4 regions of the Streptomyces sp. NPDC002276 genome follow, and region 1 is predicted to be linked to each of the others. Evidence: riboswitches for the same ligand, from Rfam matches in the RefSeq annotation. Region 1 holds a riboswitch; each other region holds the start of a gene.
What was found. Region 1 has a riboswitch for S-adenosylmethionine ahead of ACWIHT_RS16865 (aminotransferase class V-fold PLP-dependent enzyme). Riboswitches for the same ligand answer to the same signal wherever they lie in the genome.
Positions count from the first base shown of each region.

Region 2: it holds a riboswitch for S-adenosylmethionine, as region 1 does, so the genes downstream of both, ACWIHT_RS04155 (ABC transporter substrate-binding protein) here and ACWIHT_RS16865 (aminotransferase class V-fold PLP-dependent enzyme) in region 1, are expected to answer to the same signal.
Region 3: it holds a riboswitch for S-adenosylmethionine, as region 1 does, so the genes downstream of both, thrC (threonine synthase) here and ACWIHT_RS16865 (aminotransferase class V-fold PLP-dependent enzyme) in region 1, are expected to answer to the same signal.
Region 4: it holds a riboswitch for S-adenosylmethionine, as region 1 does, so the genes downstream of both, ACWIHT_RS39660 (amino acid ABC transporter permease) here and ACWIHT_RS16865 (aminotransferase class V-fold PLP-dependent enzyme) in region 1, are expected to answer to the same signal.

Region 1 is NZ_JBSFCQ010000006.1:7,285-11,486, forward strand. Features, by position in the region: gene qcrB (cytochrome bc1 complex cytochrome b subunit) at 1-197, shown strand, start outside; gene trpD (anthranilate phosphoribosyltransferase) at 333-1,397, shown strand; SAM riboswitch class IV at 1,483-1,599, shown strand; gene ACWIHT_RS16865 (aminotransferase class V-fold PLP-dependent enzyme) at 1,767-3,128, shown strand; gene ACWIHT_RS16870 (Lrp/AsnC family transcriptional regulator) at 3,242-3,523, opposite strand; gene ACWIHT_RS16875 (rhomboid family intramembrane serine protease) at 3,520-4,202, opposite strand, start outside.
Region 2 is NZ_JBSFCQ010000001.1:896,290-900,491, forward strand. Features, by position in the region: gene ACWIHT_RS04145 (dipeptide ABC transporter ATP-binding protein) at 1-1,362, shown strand, start outside; gene ACWIHT_RS04150 (AAA family ATPase) at 1,442-2,011, shown strand; SAM riboswitch class IV at 2,045-2,154, shown strand; gene ACWIHT_RS04155 (ABC transporter substrate-binding protein) at 2,392-4,026, shown strand; gene ACWIHT_RS04160 (ABC transporter permease) at 4,023-4,202, shown strand, end outside.
Region 3 is NZ_JBSFCQ010000032.1:38,296-42,497, reverse strand. Features, by position in the region: gene ACWIHT_RS44395 (alpha,alpha-trehalose-phosphate synthase (UDP-forming)) at 1-686, opposite strand, end outside; gene ACWIHT_RS44390 (glucosyl-3-phosphoglycerate synthase) at 783-1,727, opposite strand; SAM riboswitch class I at 1,910-2,064, shown strand; gene thrC (threonine synthase) at 2,080-3,417, shown strand; gene ACWIHT_RS44380 (MoaD/ThiS family protein) at 3,468-3,743, shown strand; gene ACWIHT_RS44375 (cold-shock protein) at 4,175-4,202, shown strand, end outside.
Region 4 is NZ_JBSFCQ010000022.1:77,285-81,486, reverse strand. Features, by position in the region: gene ACWIHT_RS39675 (alginate lyase family protein) at 1-880, shown strand, start outside; gene ACWIHT_RS39670 (putative leader peptide) at 996-1,109, shown strand; gene ACWIHT_RS39665 (glutathione S-transferase C-terminal domain-containing protein) at 1,177-2,061, shown strand; SAM riboswitch class IV at 2,138-2,246, shown strand; gene ACWIHT_RS39660 (amino acid ABC transporter permease) at 2,581-3,561, shown strand; gene ACWIHT_RS39655 (amino acid ABC transporter ATP-binding protein) at 3,558-4,202, shown strand, end outside.

The sequences.
Region 1 (4,202 bases):
CGCTCACCGCGCACGAGCAGTACGTGCCGGCCGCGATCGGCGCGACCGTCGACGAGAACGGTGTCGAGCGCAAGGTCAAGGGCTCCGAGAAGCTGCGCGCCAAGCTGAGCGAGGCGTACTACGGCGAGGAGTCCCAGATCGCCAAGCCCACTGTCGAGGAGTACAAGGAGATCACGAGCGGCCACGGCCACCACTGATCGCTGAGGCGTCGCCACGCCGCGGTCGAAGGGCCCCGTCCGAACACCGGACGGGGCCCTTTGCCGTGCCGTGAGCTGGATAGGGTGGGCCGAACACACACCATTATTTGAAGTACGACACTCAGGAGCGGCCGTATGAGCGCTGTGACCCCCGCTGGAGGCGACACCGCGGCGGCCCGTTCCTGGCCCGACGTACTGAGCGCGCTGCTGGCCGGACAGGACCTGAGCACCGCCGACACGGCGTGGGCGATGGACCGCATCATGAGCGGTGAGGCCGCGGACGCGCAGATCGCGGGCTTCCTGGTGGCGCTGCGGGCCAAGGGCGAGACGGTCGAGGAGATCACCGGTCTCGTCGAGACGATGTACGCCCACGCGAAGCCGCTGGACATCCCGGGTCCCGCCGTCGACATCGTCGGTACGGGCGGCGACCGGGCGAAGACGGTCAACATCTCGACGATGTCCGCGATCGTGATCGCCGGTACGGGTGCGAAGGTCGTCAAGCACGGCAACCGGGCCGCGTCCTCGGCGAGCGGCTCCTCCGACGTGCTGGAGAAGCTCGGCATCAATCTGAACCTGCCGACCGAGCAGGTGGCGCGGGTGGCGGCGGAGGCCGGGATCACCTTCTGCTTCGCGGCCAAGTTCCACCCGTCGATGCGGTTCGTCGGCGCGGTCCGGGGGGCGCTGGGGATCCCGACCGCGTTCAACCTCCTCGGCCCGCTCACCAACCCGGCGAAGGTCACCTCGTCGGCGGTCGGCTGCTTCGACACCCGCATGGCCGGGCTCATCGCGGGCGTGCTCGCCGAACGCGGCTCCTCCGCGCTGGTGTTCCGCGGTGACGACGGCCTCGACGAGCTGACGACCACGGCGACCTCCCGGGTGTGGATCGTCCGCGACGGCAAGGTCACCGAGGAGTCCTTCGACCCCCGGGACGTAGGCCTCGAACTCGTCCCCGTCGAGGCCCTGCGCGGCGCCGACCCCGACTACAACGCGGGCGTCGCCCGCCGCATCCTGGACGGCGAGCCGGGCCCCGTACGGGACGCCGTACTCCTGAACTCGGCGGCCGCCCTGGTGGCGCTGGAGCGGGGGGACGGGCCGTTGGTGGACCGGATCCGCGTCGGGATGGAGAAGGCGGCGGAGTCGATCGACTCGGGGGCGGCCAAGCGCACTCTGGAGCGCTGGGCGGCGGCGACCAACGCGTAGCCGGTACAGCGGTACAGCGGTCGTCGTCCCGCGATCCGGACACGGGTTGCGGGACGACGATCACTTCACGTAAGTTTTTTGACCAGGTCATGAGTGACAGTCATGAGGCCCCGGCCGACTGTCCGGCAACCCTCCGTCCGTGGCGGGGTGCCCCGGGTGAAGACCAGGCCGTAGGCAGCGAGGTCTGCGGCAAGCGCGGGCCCCTCGAAAGACACCAGGGGTCCTGGTCATCGAGGGAGCCCTCTGTGAGCAAGCGAATGCGATAGGGCGTCGAGCCCCGCCTCCGCACACCCCCTTTCACCCCCCTCCGTGCTTGAGCCATGTCCCGCTCGCGCGGCGGAACCGCCTTGCCTCTCACAGGAGTTCGCCATGTCTGTCTCCACCACGGCCGCCGCTACGACGCTTTGTGCCCAGCTGCCCGTTCTCGGACGGGATGTCACCGTCCCGCTCGTCACGGGCGGCGAGGTCACCTACGCGGCGCTCGACTACGCGGCCAGCGCCCCCGCCCTCCAGCGCGTCTGGGACGACGTGGCGGCCTACGCCCCGTACTACGGCAGCGTCCACCGAGGCGCCGGCTACCTCTCGCAACTCTCGACGGACCTCTTCGAGAACGCGCGCAAGACGGTCGAGGAGTTCCTCGACTGCCGCCCCGACGACCAGCTGATTTTCACCCGCTCCACCACGGACTCCCTCAACCTCCTCGCCGCCGCCCTCCCGGCCGACTGCCAGGTCTTCGTCTTCGAGACCGAGCACCACGCGTCCCTCCTCCCCTGGAAGGACGCCCGGGTCACCTACCTCAACGCCCCGCGCACCCCGGCCCAGGCCGTCGAGACCCTGGAGCAGGCCCTCGCCGCCCGCGACCCTTACGGCCCGGCCCTGGTCTGCGTCACCGGCGCCTCGAACGTCACCGGCGAACTGTGGCCGGTACGGGAGTTGGCGGCCGCCGCTCACGCCCACGGCGCCCGGATCGTCCTCGACGCCGCCCAACTCGCCCCGCACCACCCGGTGTCCGTCCAGGACCTCGACGTCGACTGGATCGCCTTCTCCGGCCACAAGCTCTACGCCCCGTTCGGCTCCGGAGTCCTCGCCGGCCGCGCCGACTGGCTCCAGGCGGCCGACCCCTACCTCGCGGGCGGCGGCGCCAGCCGCAAGGTAACTCGGCGCGAGGACGGGGGAGTTGACGTGGAGTGGCACGACAGCGCCGCCCGCCACGAGGCCGGCTCCCCGAACGTCATCGGCGCCTACTCCATCGCGTCGGCCTGCAAGGCGCTGACGGAGGCGGGCTTCGACACGCTGGTGGCCCGCGAGCAGCACCTGATCGCCGAGGTCCGCGCGGGCCTGGCGGCGATCCCCCAGGTCAAGGTCCTGTCCCTCTTCGGCGACGACGCCCCGCGCGTGGGCGTCATCTCCTTCGTCGTCGACGGCTGGAACAGCTCGCACTTCGCGGCCGCCCTCTCCGCCGAGTACGGCATCGGCGTCCGCGACGGCCTCTTCTGCGCCCACCCCCTGGTCCGCACCCTCCTGGGCAGCGACCCCCAGACCCAGGGCGAGTGCGGCGCCCCCGAGGCCGCCCCGGGTGAAAAGTCCCTCAACGCGATCCGAGTGAGCTTCGGCGCGGGCACTCCGGACGAGCACGTGGAGCGCTTCGTGACGGCGGTACGGGAACTGGTGACCGACGGCGCGAAGTGGAACTACCGCACAGAGGGTGGCCGTTGCGTCCCGGCGGTGTGATGTAAACAGGCTTGGGGCGAGTCGCCCCGGGGGCGCGGGGAACTGCGCGACCAGCCACACACGGCCGTCAGTCGCAAACGATCCGCGCCCCCCACCCCACTAGGCGCCCAACCTCAAGAATCCAGCCCAATGGCGAACGCGGCCTCAAGGTCGTGCTGTGAGTACGTCCGGAACGCCACGTGTGTGTCCGTGCCCTCGACGCCCGGGATCTTGCTGATCCGGCCGGGAATCACCTCGGCCAGGTCCTCGTGCTGTCGCACCCGCACCATCGCGATCAAGTCGTACGTACCGGTGACGGAGAAGACCTCGCTCACGGATTCGAGCGCGGCGATCGACTCGGCGATCTCCGGAATCCGGTCCACGCTGGTCTTGATGAGGACGATCGCGGTGATCACGGCTGGTTCTCTCCCTCGGGGACCGTTGCTGGGGCGGCCCTCACTCTAGTCGTACGGCCGAATCTGACCCACGCGTAACCGAAGCCCAGGGTGAAGCCGACCAGGTGGGCCAGGTACGCCACCCCCGGTCCCTGTGCGGCCTGGCCCGCCGCCAGCCACTGGAGGGCGGCCCAGAAGGGCAGGACGACCCACGCGGGGAAGCGCAGCGGCAGGAAGAAGAGGAAGGGGAGGAGGCTCGTCACGCGGGCCCGGGGGAACAGGTACAGGAACGCACCGAGGACCGCCGAGATCGCCCCGGACGCGCCGACGAGGGACTGCGCGGAGTCGGCGTTGGCCAGCGCGTAGCCCAGCAGCGCCAGATAACCGCAGGCCAGATAGAACAGGGTGAACTCGACTCGGCCCAGCCGCTCCTCGGTCATCGCTCCGAAGACGTAGAGGAAGAGCATGTTGCCGAGGAGATGGATCCAGCTGCCGTGGATGAAAAGGGCGGTGACCGGGGTCAGCGCCTCTCGCGCCGGGCTCGCGAACAGGTCGGCCGGTACCACGCCCCAGCGGTGGAAGTACGCGCGCTGGGCGGCGAGCAGCGCGTCCCCCGTGCCGTAGGACGGGACGAAACCCGAGGTCGGGCCGAGGACGAAGATCAGGCAGCACAGGCCGATCAGGGCGTATGTCATGGGCG
Region 2 (4,202 bases), on a different contig from region 1:
CCGCACGAGTTCTCCGGCGGCATGCGCCAGCGCGCGATGATCGCCATGGCGATGGCCAACGACCCCGACATCATCCTCGCCGACGAACCGACCACCGCCCTCGACGTCACCATCCAGGCACAGGTCCTCGACGTCCTGCGCACCGCGCAACGCGAGACCGGCGCCGCGCTGCTCCTGGTCAGCCACGACCTCGGTGTCATCGCCGGGACGGCCGACCGGGTCGCCGTGATGCACGAGGGACGGCTCGTCGAATCAGGCACGGCCGACGACGTCTTCGAGCGCCCCCAGGAGCCGTACACGAAACGGCTGTTGGCCGCCGTCCCCCGGATGGACACCCCGCGCGCACCCCAACCACCCACCGGCGAAACGGTGTTGAAGGTACGCGGCCTCACCAGAACCTTCCCGCTCCTCAAAGGGACCGCCTTCAAGCGCCGCATCGGCTCCGTGTACGCCGTCGACGGCGTCGACCTCGACATCCGGCGCGGCGAGACACTCGCCCTCGTCGGCGAATCGGGCTCCGGAAAGTCGACGACGCTCTTCGAACTCCTCGAACTGGCCCCGCCGGAAGGCGGATCGATCGAGCTGTTCGGCAACGACCTCGCCGGACTCGGGAAGGCGCGGGTGAAGGCCCTGCGTCGCCGCGTCCAGATCGTCTTCCAGGACCCGATGGCCTCCCTTGACCCCCGCATGCCCGTCGGGGACATCGTCGCCGAACCACTGCGCACCCAGGGCGCCGACCGGGCGACGATCGGCCGGCGCGTCCCCGAACTCCTCACCCAGGTCGGCCTGGACCCGGCCCACGCGGAGCGCTACCCGCACGAGTTCTCCGGCGGCCAGCGGCAGCGCGTCGGCATCGCCCGAGCACTCTCCGTCGAACCCGAACTGCTCGTCCTCGACGAACCGGTCTCGGCACTCGACGTCTCCGTCCAGGCCGGGGTGCTGAGCCTGCTGCAACGTCTCAAGGAGGAACTGGGCCTCGCCTATCTCTTCGTCTCCCACGACCTGTCCGTGGTGCGGAACATCGCCGACCGCGTGAGCGTCGTCTACCTCGGACGCACGGTCGAGGCGGGCCCCGTGGACGAGGTGTTCGAGCGCCCCCGGCACCCCTACACCCAGGCCCTCCTCTCCGCCGTACCCCTGCCGGACCCGGCCCGCGAGCGGGAACGGCAGCGGACGCGCATCCTGCTCGCCGGCGACCCACCGAGCCCGACACGACGCTACGACGGCTGCCGGTTCCGGGCCCGCTGCCCGCTCCATCCGCAACTGGCGGAGCCGGAGCGGAAACGGTGCGACCAGGAGGTGCCGGTGTTCGGCGAGGACGGGGCGGCCTGCCACTTTCCGCGGGTACGGGAGGTCGTCTGATCCGCGATCCACACCGGGTTTCGCCCGCCCGCCCGGACACCCTCGCACCGCCGTCGGTCACACCTCGATCGGAGCCACGATGAGCCCGGAATTGATGATGTCGAATGCCGCTCTCATCGTCATCGGCGGATTCCCCGGCACCGGGAAGACCACGCTGTCCCGACTCCTGGCCGCACACATCGGGGCGGTGCATCTGCGCGTCGACACCATCGAGCAGGCGCTCGTCCGGTCCGGCCTGGCGCAGCACCCCGTCGGGCCGGCCGGCTACGTCGTCGGGTACGCCCTGGCCGAGGAACACCTCCGGCAAGGGCTCACCGTGATAGCGGAGTCGGTCAATCCGCTGGCCGTCACCCGGGACAGCTGGCGCGGCGTGGGGGCCGGGGCGGGCCTGCCGGTCGTAGAGGTGGAAGTCGTCTGCTCGGATCCGGCCGAGCATCGACACCGCTTGGCCTCCCGGGAGGTCGACATTCCCGGTCTGCCGCTCCCGGACTGGCAGCAGGTCCGGCAACGCGACTACGAACCGTGGAACCGTGAGCACATCACCCTCGACACTGCCGGAGAGGGACCACAGGACTCGCTCAACTCTCTTCTCCAGCACCTCGATCGACTCCGGCTCCTCGCACCGGTGCCGCTCCCCGGGGCGTCTTGACGGCGAGAGAACAGTCGATCTACGGTGAGCGCGAGCTACGAGTTCCGGTGATCAAGCCCTGGCTGGCCGGACGGCAACCCTCGACGCAGTGGGGTGCCCCAGGTGACGGCTCGGCGGATGTTTCTGTTCTGCAAGTGCGTTTCCACCGGCCTCAGTTGCCGGCGACACCCCTAGGAGGACGACGTGGCAACCGGCCTCGTGCTGTGCTCCCGGCGCCATGTGGATCTGCTGCTGGTCTCCAGCTGTCTCTGTCACAGCTGACCCGTTCCCCGCGCAGCACCTTCACCCACTCCCACCCTTCACGCGACAGCGTGCGCTCGGCAAGTCCTGCCCGCCGCACCCCTTTCGCGCACCCATCCATGCGGAGACAGAGACCAGCCATGGCACACTTCAGCACCGTCAGACCTCTTCGGCCCCTCGGCGCGATATCCCTCGGCACGGCGTTCCTGGTCGCCCTCACCGGCTGCACCAGCAGCAAGACGTCCACCGGCTCCGACGGCCCGACGATCACCGTCGGTACCACCGACCAGGTGACCAGCCTCGACCCGGCGGGCGCCTGGGACGCGGGCTCCGGCACCATCGAGAGCGAGGTCTACGCGACCCTCCTCAGCGTGAAGAACGGCGCCACGGAGGTCTCCCCGGACCTCGCCACCGGCATCAAGCTGACCGGGCCCAAGGAGTACACGGTGACTCTGCGGAAGGGCCTGAAGTTCGCGAACGGTCACCAACTCACGTCCTCCGACGTGAAGTTCAGCTTCGACCGGACCCTGAAGATCGCCGACGAGAACGGCCCCTCGTCGCTCCTCTACAACCTCGCCTCGGTCGCCGCCCCGTCACCGACCACGGTCGTCTTCACCCTCAAGTCCGCCAACGACACCCTGTTCCCCCAGGTGTTGTCCACCGCGGCCGGCTACATCGTCGACGAACAGACCTTCCCCGCGGACAAGATCCTCGACGACAAGGCCATCGTCGCGGCCAAGCCATGGAACGGCCCGTACGGCGTCACGAGCTACGACAAGAACTCGCTGGTCTCCTTCACCCAAAACAGCGGGTACGGCGGCCAGTTGGGCACCCCGAAGACCAAGAACATCCAGCTCAAGTACTACACCGACGCCAGCAACCTGAAGCTCGACGTCCAACAGGGCACCGTCGACGCCGTCTACCGCACCCTCACCACCGCCGACCTCGACGACCTGGCCAAGAAGAAGGACATCAAGGTCCACACCGGTTCCGGCAACGGCATCCGCTACATCGTCTTCGACTTCGCCACACAGCCCTACGGCACCAAGACCAAGGACGCCGACAAGGCCAAGGCGCTGGCCGTCCGCCAGGCCGTCGCCGATTCCGTCGACCGCGCCCAACTCGCCCAGCAGGTCTACAAGAACAGCTACCAGCCGCTGTACAGCTCGGTGCCCGACGGACTCACCGGCGCCAGCGACTCCTTCAAGTCGCTCTACGGCGACAAGAACGGCGGCCCCGACAAGGCGGCGGCCGCCGCACGGCTGAAAGCGGCGAAGGTGACCACCCCCGTCACCCTCAACCTCCAGTACAACAGCGACCATTACGGCTCGTCCTCGGCCGACGAGTACGCGCTCGTCAAGACCCAGCTCGAAGCGACGGGGCTGTTCAAGGTGAACCTCCAGTCCACCGAGTGGACCCAGTACGGCAAGGACCGCATCAAGCACCTGTACCCGCTCTACCAACTCGGCTGGTACGCCGACTACTTGGACGCCGACAACTACCTCTCGCCCTTCTACTCGGCCAACAGCTGGGTCGCCAACGGCTACGACGACCCCGCCGTACGCTCGCTGATCCTGAAGGAGGAGACCGAGACCGACGCCGCCAAGCGCGCCGAACTCCTCAAGGAGGCGCAGGACAAGGCCGCGGCGCAGGTGCCGCTGCTGCCACTGCTCCAGGGATCCACCGCGATCGTCACCCGCACCGACGTCAGCGGTGTACCGGACGCGCTGACCAGCGCGTACACCTTCCGCTGGGCAGGACTCTCGAAGAAGTGAGCGCCCTCACCCAGGAGACGGCCCCCGGCGCCGTCGGCAACCCCGCCGACGGCGCCGCCGGGTACGGACTCGCCCGCTACCTGGTGGTCCGCTTCCTCCTCATCATCCCCACCGTGTTCATCCTGGTCAGCCTGGTCTTCTTCCTGATGCGCGCCACCGGCGACCCGATCAGCGCC
Region 3 (4,202 bases), on a different contig from region 1:
GGATCGAGCCCCTGCACGCAGGTCTCGAACGCCGTCGCCCATGGCCAGGTCAGGAACCCCAGCCGGTCCGCCCCGAGCAGCCCCTCCATCAACCGCACCCGGATGTCGTCCGGAAGCATCGCGAAGTACTCGTACGGAGCCCACGGCGTGTGCGAGAAGTGCCCGATCCTGAGATCCGGCCGCAGCTCCCGCAGCATCCCCGGCACCAGACACAGGTGGTAGTCCTGCACCAGCACCGCCGCGCCCTCGGCCGCCTCCTGGGCCAGCGCCTCGGCGAACGCCCGGTTGTACGTCTCGTACGACGCCCACTGGCGCCGGAACTCCGCGTCGAAGACCGGCTCCAGCGGGGTCTGGTACAGCATGTGGTGGACGAACCACAGCACGGAGTTGGCGATGCCGTTGTACGCGTCGGCGTGCACGTCGGCCGGAATGGCGAGCATCCGCACACCGTCCTCGCCGACCCCGCGCCGTACCGCCTCCCGGTCGCCCTCCGACAGCGCCGAGCACACCCACAGCGCCCCCGCGTCCGGCCCGATCGCCGAAAGACCGGACACCAGCCCGCCGCCCCCGCGCCGGGCGCGCAGCGAACCGTCGTCGCCCACCTCGTACGAGACCGGCCCGCGATTGGACGCGACGAGCACCTGAGCAGCACCGGACGGGGACGAGGGGGACGACGTGGAAGCCATACGGCACAACCTAGCCCGGCCCGGAAACGCTCAAACGTACGGACGGGTCACAACGGACCGGACGGGTCCGTATACGGCCGTCCATGACCGCCCCGGCTACGCCACCTTGCGCGACTGGTACTCGGTGATGTCCACCATCGGCGGCCGTTCCTCCGTGTCCACGGAGTACGTGCGCGGCTCGAAACCGTCCGGACCCCGCTCGAACTGGGTCAGCGACGGCCGGATCAGATGCCCGCGGGCCAGCCTCAGCTGGGCCGTGCGGTAGATCTGCGCGGCCATCCGCCCCAGCGCCTGCCCGTCCTGGTGCCGGTGCTTGCGCACACCCACGTCCACCTGGGCGAGCGCGTCCAGGCCCACCAGGTGCAGCGCGTCGACGAGCATGCCCAGCTCGACGCCGTAGCCGACGGGGAACGGGAGCTGCTCAAGGAGCGAGCGGCGGGCCGCGTACTCGCCGCCCAACGGCTGGACGAATCCGGCCAGTTGAGGCCAGTGCATGTTCAGCAGCGGGCGGGCCATCAGCTCGGTGACCCGGCCGCCCTGTCCGGCCGCGCCGCCCAGCGGGCGGTCGTACATCGCCTTGACGAGGTCGACACCGGGGTCGGTGAGCAGCGGCCCCACGATCCCGGTGACGAAGTCCGAGGAGAACTCCTTCAGGTCGGCGTCGATGAAACAGACGATGTCGCCGCTCGTCACCAGCAGCGAACGCCACAGCACCTCGCCCTTGCCGGGCACGGCGGGGATGCGGGGCAGGATGTCGTCCCGGTGCACGACCCGGGCGCCCGCCGCGGCGGCCACCTCGGAGGTGCGGTCGGTAGACCCGGAGTCGACTACGACGATCTCGTCGACGAGCGGGACCTGCTGCATGAGGTCGTGACGGATGATCGCGACGATGTCACCGACCGTCGCTTCCTCGTTGAGCGCGGGCAGCACGACGGAGACCGACTGGCCCGTACGGTGCTTCGCGGCCAGGATCTTGTGGAGCGGCCGATCGGTCAGGGACCAGGAGCGGGTGCTCAGCCAGTGCTCGACTTCCTTCAGCACGTTGCGCGGCTCCTCTGCGTTCTCTCGGCGAGGGCTGGTCACAGACAGTGAGTAAGTGATCCATCTCGCGGTTCGGACGGCTCACTCAACTGTCCTGGCCTTCGGTTACAGTCTTGAACAACGCTGATGACCATCGCATGTCGGGGGCCGTCGGCGAGACAATTGCATACACAACTGAACACCGCTCATCCAGAGGGGCAGAGGGATACGGCCCGTTGAAGCCCCGGCAACCCTCCAGCCGGTCTTGTCGCATGTACACGTACATGTGCCGAGGCTCCCGGCTTGGGAAGGTGCCAAATCCGTCTCATGGCGAAACGCGTCGTGAGGAAGATGAGGAAAGGGCCTCGCCTCCATGGCTGCGCAGACTGTTGCAAGCACCACGAACCCCGCGAAGACGGACACGACCGCCGCGGACCCGAACACCACTTCCGCGAACGCCGTTGATCTCGGCCCCGCCACCGCGCTCTCCTGCCGCGAGTGCGGCCACCGCGTCCCGCTCGGCCCGGTCTTCGCCTGCGAGGAGTGTTTCGGCCCGCTGGAGATCGCCTACGACTTCTCGGCCTACGACACCGAAGAGCTTCGCAAGCGGATCGAAGCGGGCCCCGCGAACATCTGGCGTTACGCGCCCCTGCTGCCCGTCCCCGCGGACGTGGCGACCAAGCCGAACATCAACCCCGGCTGGACCAAGCTCGTCCAGGCCGACAACCTCGCCCGCGAACTCGGCGTGGACGCGGGCAAGTTGTTCGTGAAGGACGACTCCGGCAACCCGACGCACTCCTTCAAGGACCGGGTCGTGGCGCAGGCCATCGAGGCGGCGCGCGCCTTCGACTTCACCACCCTCTCCTGCTCCTCCACCGGCAACCTCGCGGGCGCGGTCGGCGCCGCCGCGGCCCGGGCCGGCTTCCGCTCCTGCGTGTTCATCCCGCACGACCTGGAGCAGGGCAAGGTCGTCATGGCCGCGGTCTACGGCGGCGAGCTGGTCGGCATCGAGGGCAACTACGACGACGTGAACCGCTTCTGCTCCGAGCTGATCGGCGACCCGGCCGGCGAGGGCTGGGGCTTCGTCAACGTCAACCTGCGGCCGTACTACGCGGAGGGCTCCAAGACCCTGGCGTACGAGATCTGCGAGCAGCTCGGCTGGCGGCTCCCGGACCAGCTGGTCGTGCCGATCGCCTCCGGCTCGCAGCTCACGAAGATCGACAAGGGTCTCCAGGAGCTGATCAAGCTCGGTCTCGTCGAGGACAAGCCGTACAAGATCTTCGGCGCGCAGGCGGAGGGCTGCTCGCCGGTGTCCGTGGCCTACAAGGCCGGGCACGACGTGGTCCGCCCCCAGAAGCCGAACACCATCGCCAAGTCCCTGGCCATCGGCAACCCGGCGGACGGGCCGTACGTCCTCGACATCGCGCGTCGCACGGGCGGTGCGGTGGAGGACGTCACCGACGAGCAGTGTGTGGACGCGATCAAGCTGCTGGCGCGGACCGAGGGGATCTTCGCGGAGACCGCGGGCGGGGTGACCGTCGGCGTGACGAGGAAGCTGATCGAGAACGGTCTGCTGGACCCGACGCTGACGACTGTCGTGCTGAACACGGGTGACGGTCTGAAGACGCTGGACGCGGTTGCCGGTACCGGGCTGACCGCGACGATCCGCCCGAGCCTTGAGTCGTTCAGGGAAGCCGGGCTCGCGTCCTGACGGCCCGCGCCCCCAAAAGACAAAGCCGTACCTGACCGGAGGTCCTGAGCATGAGCGTTTCCGTCCGCATCCCCACCATCCTGCGCACCTACACCGGCGGGCAGGCCGAAGTGACCGCCGAAGGCACCACCCTCGCCGAGGTCATCAGCGACCTGGAGAAGAACCACACGGGGATCTCCGCCCGGGTCCTCGACGACCAGGGGAAGCTGCGTCGGTTCGTCAACGTGTACGTCAACGACGACGACGTGCGGTTCGAGCAGGGGCTGGAGACGGCGACTCCGGACGGCGCCGGCGTCTCGATCATCCCGGCCGTCGCCGGAGGCTGATCGTTACCCTAGGTAATGCCGATTACCGAGAGTTCATCGAATTGCCCCCTCCGCGAGAGAAGCGGAGGGGGCAATTCTCTATGGTTGAGCGGGGTACAGTTGGGGAACGCGCTCCACTCGGCATGCCGAACGCATATGAGTACCGGCTCCGCGTGCGATGAGAAGTAGCCAAAGTGTGCAGGTATTTTGCGCCTTATGTGCCCTTTATCCGGCCCGACTTGCCCTGAAGTCGGGCGAATTCTCCGTAAATTCCCGACCGGTCCTGCCCGGAATTCTCGTCGGATTGACCTGTTGCAGACGGCAGTTGGACGGATACATTCGGCCGCGGTCGACGCGTTCCGGCGCACGCCCCCAATCCTGTGGGGGGTGAGGTCTGACCCGGATCCGCGAAGTGTGGATCCGTGCAAGGGCCAGTAATAGGGGAGTTAGGCATGGCTCAGGGCACCGTCAAATGGTTCA
Region 4 (4,202 bases), on a different contig from region 1:
GCGCTGGAAGGTCGGCGGCACCGAGGCGAACGCCGTGTGCGCCGCGAACATCCTCAACGCATGGTCCACCACGCTGACTTCGGTGACCGGGAACGCCGACCGGTTCCTCGCGGCCGGTCTGTACGGCTGGCAGTTCGCGAATGCCTGCGAACTCATGCGGGACTACAGCGGGTTCGACCTCGCCGCCGCGCAGCAGATGCTGGCGAACGTCTTCTACCCGCTCAACAACAGCTTCCTCACCAACCACAACGACGCCTGCATCACCAACTACTGGGCCAACTGGGACCTGTGCAACATGGCGTCGATCCTGGCCATCGGGATCCTCAACGGGGACAGCGCCAAGTACGACCAGGCCGTCACCTACTTCAAGTCGGGTGCGGGGAACGGCTCGATCGCGCACGCCGTGCCGTATCTGTACACCGACTCGGACGGCTACGCGCTCGGTCAGTGGCAGGAGTCCGGCCGCGACCAGGGCCACACCGTCCTGGGCATGGGCCAGATGGGCGCGATCTGCGAGATGGCCTGGAACCAGGGCGACGACCTGTACTCGTACGACAGCCGCCGCTTCATGAAGGCCGCGCAGTACGTCGCCAAGTACAACGCGGGCAGCGACGTGCCCTTCACCACCTACACCTGGGGTACCGGGCAGAGCTGTGCCCAGTCCTCCCAGACGGTGATCTCCTCCGCCTCGCGCGGCCAGATCCGGCCGGTGTGGGCGATGCTCCACTTCCACTACAAGCGTCGGATCGGCCTCGACGACAAGTACATCTCGGCCATGTACTACAACCTCGTCGCACCCGAGGGCGGGGGAGGTGACTACGGCTCCGACAGCGGCGGCTACGACCAGCTCGGCTTCGGGACCTTGATGTACGCGAAGTAGCGGCCCGGCCTGTCCACGGGTCGGGACCTGTGCCCGACCCGTGGACGCCCTCTTGACCCCGGGCGACGGTGGATCGACACTCCAGTAGGGAATCCTAGTGAACAGGTAGGGAAACATGGGGCGCCTTGAGCCGGTCACCACCAGCCGAGTGGACCGTTCGCCCCTTCTGACCTCCCGCCGTCACATCGATCTGCTGCGGGTGTGCAGCGCCATGAGCCCACTGCGCTGAGCCCCGTCCACCGTTCGACGACGCTTCCGCCGCGCGTACGTCCACGCGCCCGTACCCGGGGAGTCCCATGTCCGTCACGCCTCTCGCCGCCGTCCCCTCACCCCGCTCCGCCCCCCAGTTCCGTGGCCGGATCGGGAGCGACGCGCGCAGCGGGCACTACGCCGTTCCCCGCCGCTACCGCCTCCATCTGTCCACCGCCTGCGCCGACGGCCTGCGCATCGCCGTCACCCACAGCCTGCTCGGCCTCGAAGAGAGCTGTCCGGCCGTGTTCCTGTCCGCCGTGCCCGACTGTCCGAGTGGTGGACACTCCGCGCTGCGCCCGCTCTACGAGGCGAGCGCCCACCGCTACTCCGGACCCGCCGCCGCGCCCGTGCTCAGCGACGACTGGTCAGGCCGCATCGTCAGCACCCACGCCCCCGACATCACCCGCGACCTCGCCCGGCACTTCGGCGCGGGCGGACCCCGGCTCTACCCGTGCGGCGCCGAGTCGGAGATCGAGGCCGTCGAGCGGCTCTGCGCGCAGGGCGTCGAGGACGCGGCGCAGCGCGCCGGAGCGGCCGGTGGCGAACAGGCGGAGCGCGACGAGGCGCTGGGCCGGCTGCTGGAGACACTGGGCTCGCTCGACCGCTGGCTGGACGGCCGCGAGCACATGATCCGCGACGAACTCACCGCCGCCGACGTCGAGTTGTGGGTGACGCTGGTGCAACTCGACACCGTGCACCGCTACCACCTGGACGCCGCCGCCGTGCAGAGCGTCGCCGACCACCCCCACCTGTGGGCCTACGCCCGTCGGCTGGCCGCCCACCCGGCCTTCGGCACCCATCTGGACCTCGACGGCATCGCCCGCCGCCACCACGCCCGTTGCCAGGGTCTGGAGGCCGCCGGAGCCGCCGTCCAGATTCTGGACTGGGCGGCCCATGCGGCGGACGAAACGGGAGCTTGCCGCAGTTGAGCGGCGTCCGCACCGTCCACTTGCTGGACGGCCGTTGACATTCGTTCGAGCAATTGTCTTAACTTGCGGCCAGAACGGTCATGAGTGTCAGCGACAAGCCCTGGCTTGCTGACCGGCAACCCTCGCACGCGGTGGGGTGCCCCAGGTGACGACCGGACCGGATGACGTTTCGGTAAGCGCGAGGCCCTGCGGGGCCGGAACAGTGACAGGTGACGCCATGTACGCAGCTCCCAGGACGGCCACATGCCGCCCGCAGGGCTGCGTACGGTCGTACGCCAACCTGTTCGTCGCCGACCGCGCTGTCGATCTGCTCCGGGTCAGCAGCGCACTGTGTACCGCGACGGGCCGCGCCCGCTGTCGGGCCTGACGACCAGTCGGCCGACGCACTTCTGACGCACACCCGATCCCGTCGGTGTGCCTGCCCCCTCCCCGCCCTCGGTCCCGCGCTCCCGCGCGTGCCGTCCGCCGTCGCGCGTCCACCGCCACGGACCGGGGTCTGTGAACCCGCCGGAGCCCACCATGAGTGAACCCCCAGGCACCACCGTGTCCCTGGCCGACGCCACCGTAGCTGATGCCTCGTCAAAACCCCTGACAGCACAGCGAGTTCAGCCGCTGCGCCGGCCCGGCCGGTGGATCGTCACCCTGGTCGTGCTGGTGGTGGGCGCGCAGTTCGTCCACGGACTGGTCACCAACTCCTTCTACCAGTGGGACCGCTTCGGCTACTGGTTCCTGCGCCCGACGATCCTCGACGGACTCGTCATCACCCTCGAAGTCGCCGCGCTCAGCGCGGTGTTGGGCCTCCTCGGCGGCATCCTGCTCGCCCTGGCCCGACTCTCCAAGAGCCCGGTACTGCGCGCGGCGAGCTGGACCTACGTATGGGCCCTGCGCTCGATCCCGCTCATCGTGGTGCTGATCTTCCTCTACAACTTCAGCGCCCTGTACCAGACGCTCAGCATCGGCGTCCCCTTCGGACCCGCCTTCTTCTCCTTCGACGAGTCGAAGCTCGCCACCGACATGGTCGTCGCCGTCGTCGGACTCAGCCTCAACGAGGCGGCGTACGCGGCCGAAGTGGTCCGCGGCGGCATCCTCTCCGTCGACCAGGGCCAGCACGAGGCGGCCTCCGCCCTCGGCCTCCCCAAGAGCTACCAGTTCCGCAAGATTGTCTTCCCGCAGGCGCTGCGCTCCATCACCCCGAACTACGTCAACCAGCTGATCGGCCTGATCAAGAGCACCTCGCTGGTCTTCTACGTCTCGCTGCTCGACCTGTTCGGCTCCGCGCAGACGATGGGCTCCACCTACCCCGGCGACATCGTGCCGCTGCTCCTGGTCGTCACCGTCTGGTACCTGATCCTGACCAGCGTCGTGTCCGTCATCCAGTTCTACGTCGAGCGGCACTACGCCCGGGGCGCCACCCGCAACCTGCCGCCCACCCCGATCCAGAAACTCCGCACCGGTGTCACCGATCTGCGGGCCCGCATCCGGAGGGAGACCGCCGTATGACCACGAACACCGTCGAACCGCTGGCGGACATCACACCCGCCGCCGTAGAGGTGCACGACGTCCACAAGTGGTACGGCGCCCATCGCGTGCTGGACGGCGTCGACCTCACCGTGCGGCCCGGCGAGGTCACCGTGATCCTCGGCCCGTCCGGCTCCGGCAAGTCCACACTGCTGCGGGTCATCAACCACCTGGAGAAGCCCGAGATCGGCTACGTCAGCGTCAACGGCGAACTCATAGGGGTGAAGCAACAGGGCGGACGGCTGAAGGAGTTGAGCGAGCGGGCCATCCTCGCGCAGCGCAGCCGGATCGGGTTCGTCTTCCAGAACTTCAACCTCTTCCCGCACCTGACCGTCCTGGACAACGTGGCCGCCGCCCCGGTCGCCACCGGCAGGCTCGGCAAGCCCGAAGCTCTGGAACTGGCAAGGGAGTTGCTGGGCCGCGTCGGTCTCGCCGAGAAGACCGGCGCCTACCCCAGGCAGCTCTCCGGCGGCCAGCAGCAGCGCGTCGCCATCGCCCGCGCCCTCGCCCTGCGGCCCGGCGTCATCCTCTTCGACGAGCCGACCTCCGCCCTCGACCCCGAACTCGTCGGCGAAGTCCTGTCCGTCATCAAGGACTTGGCGACCAGCGGCACCACCCTCGTC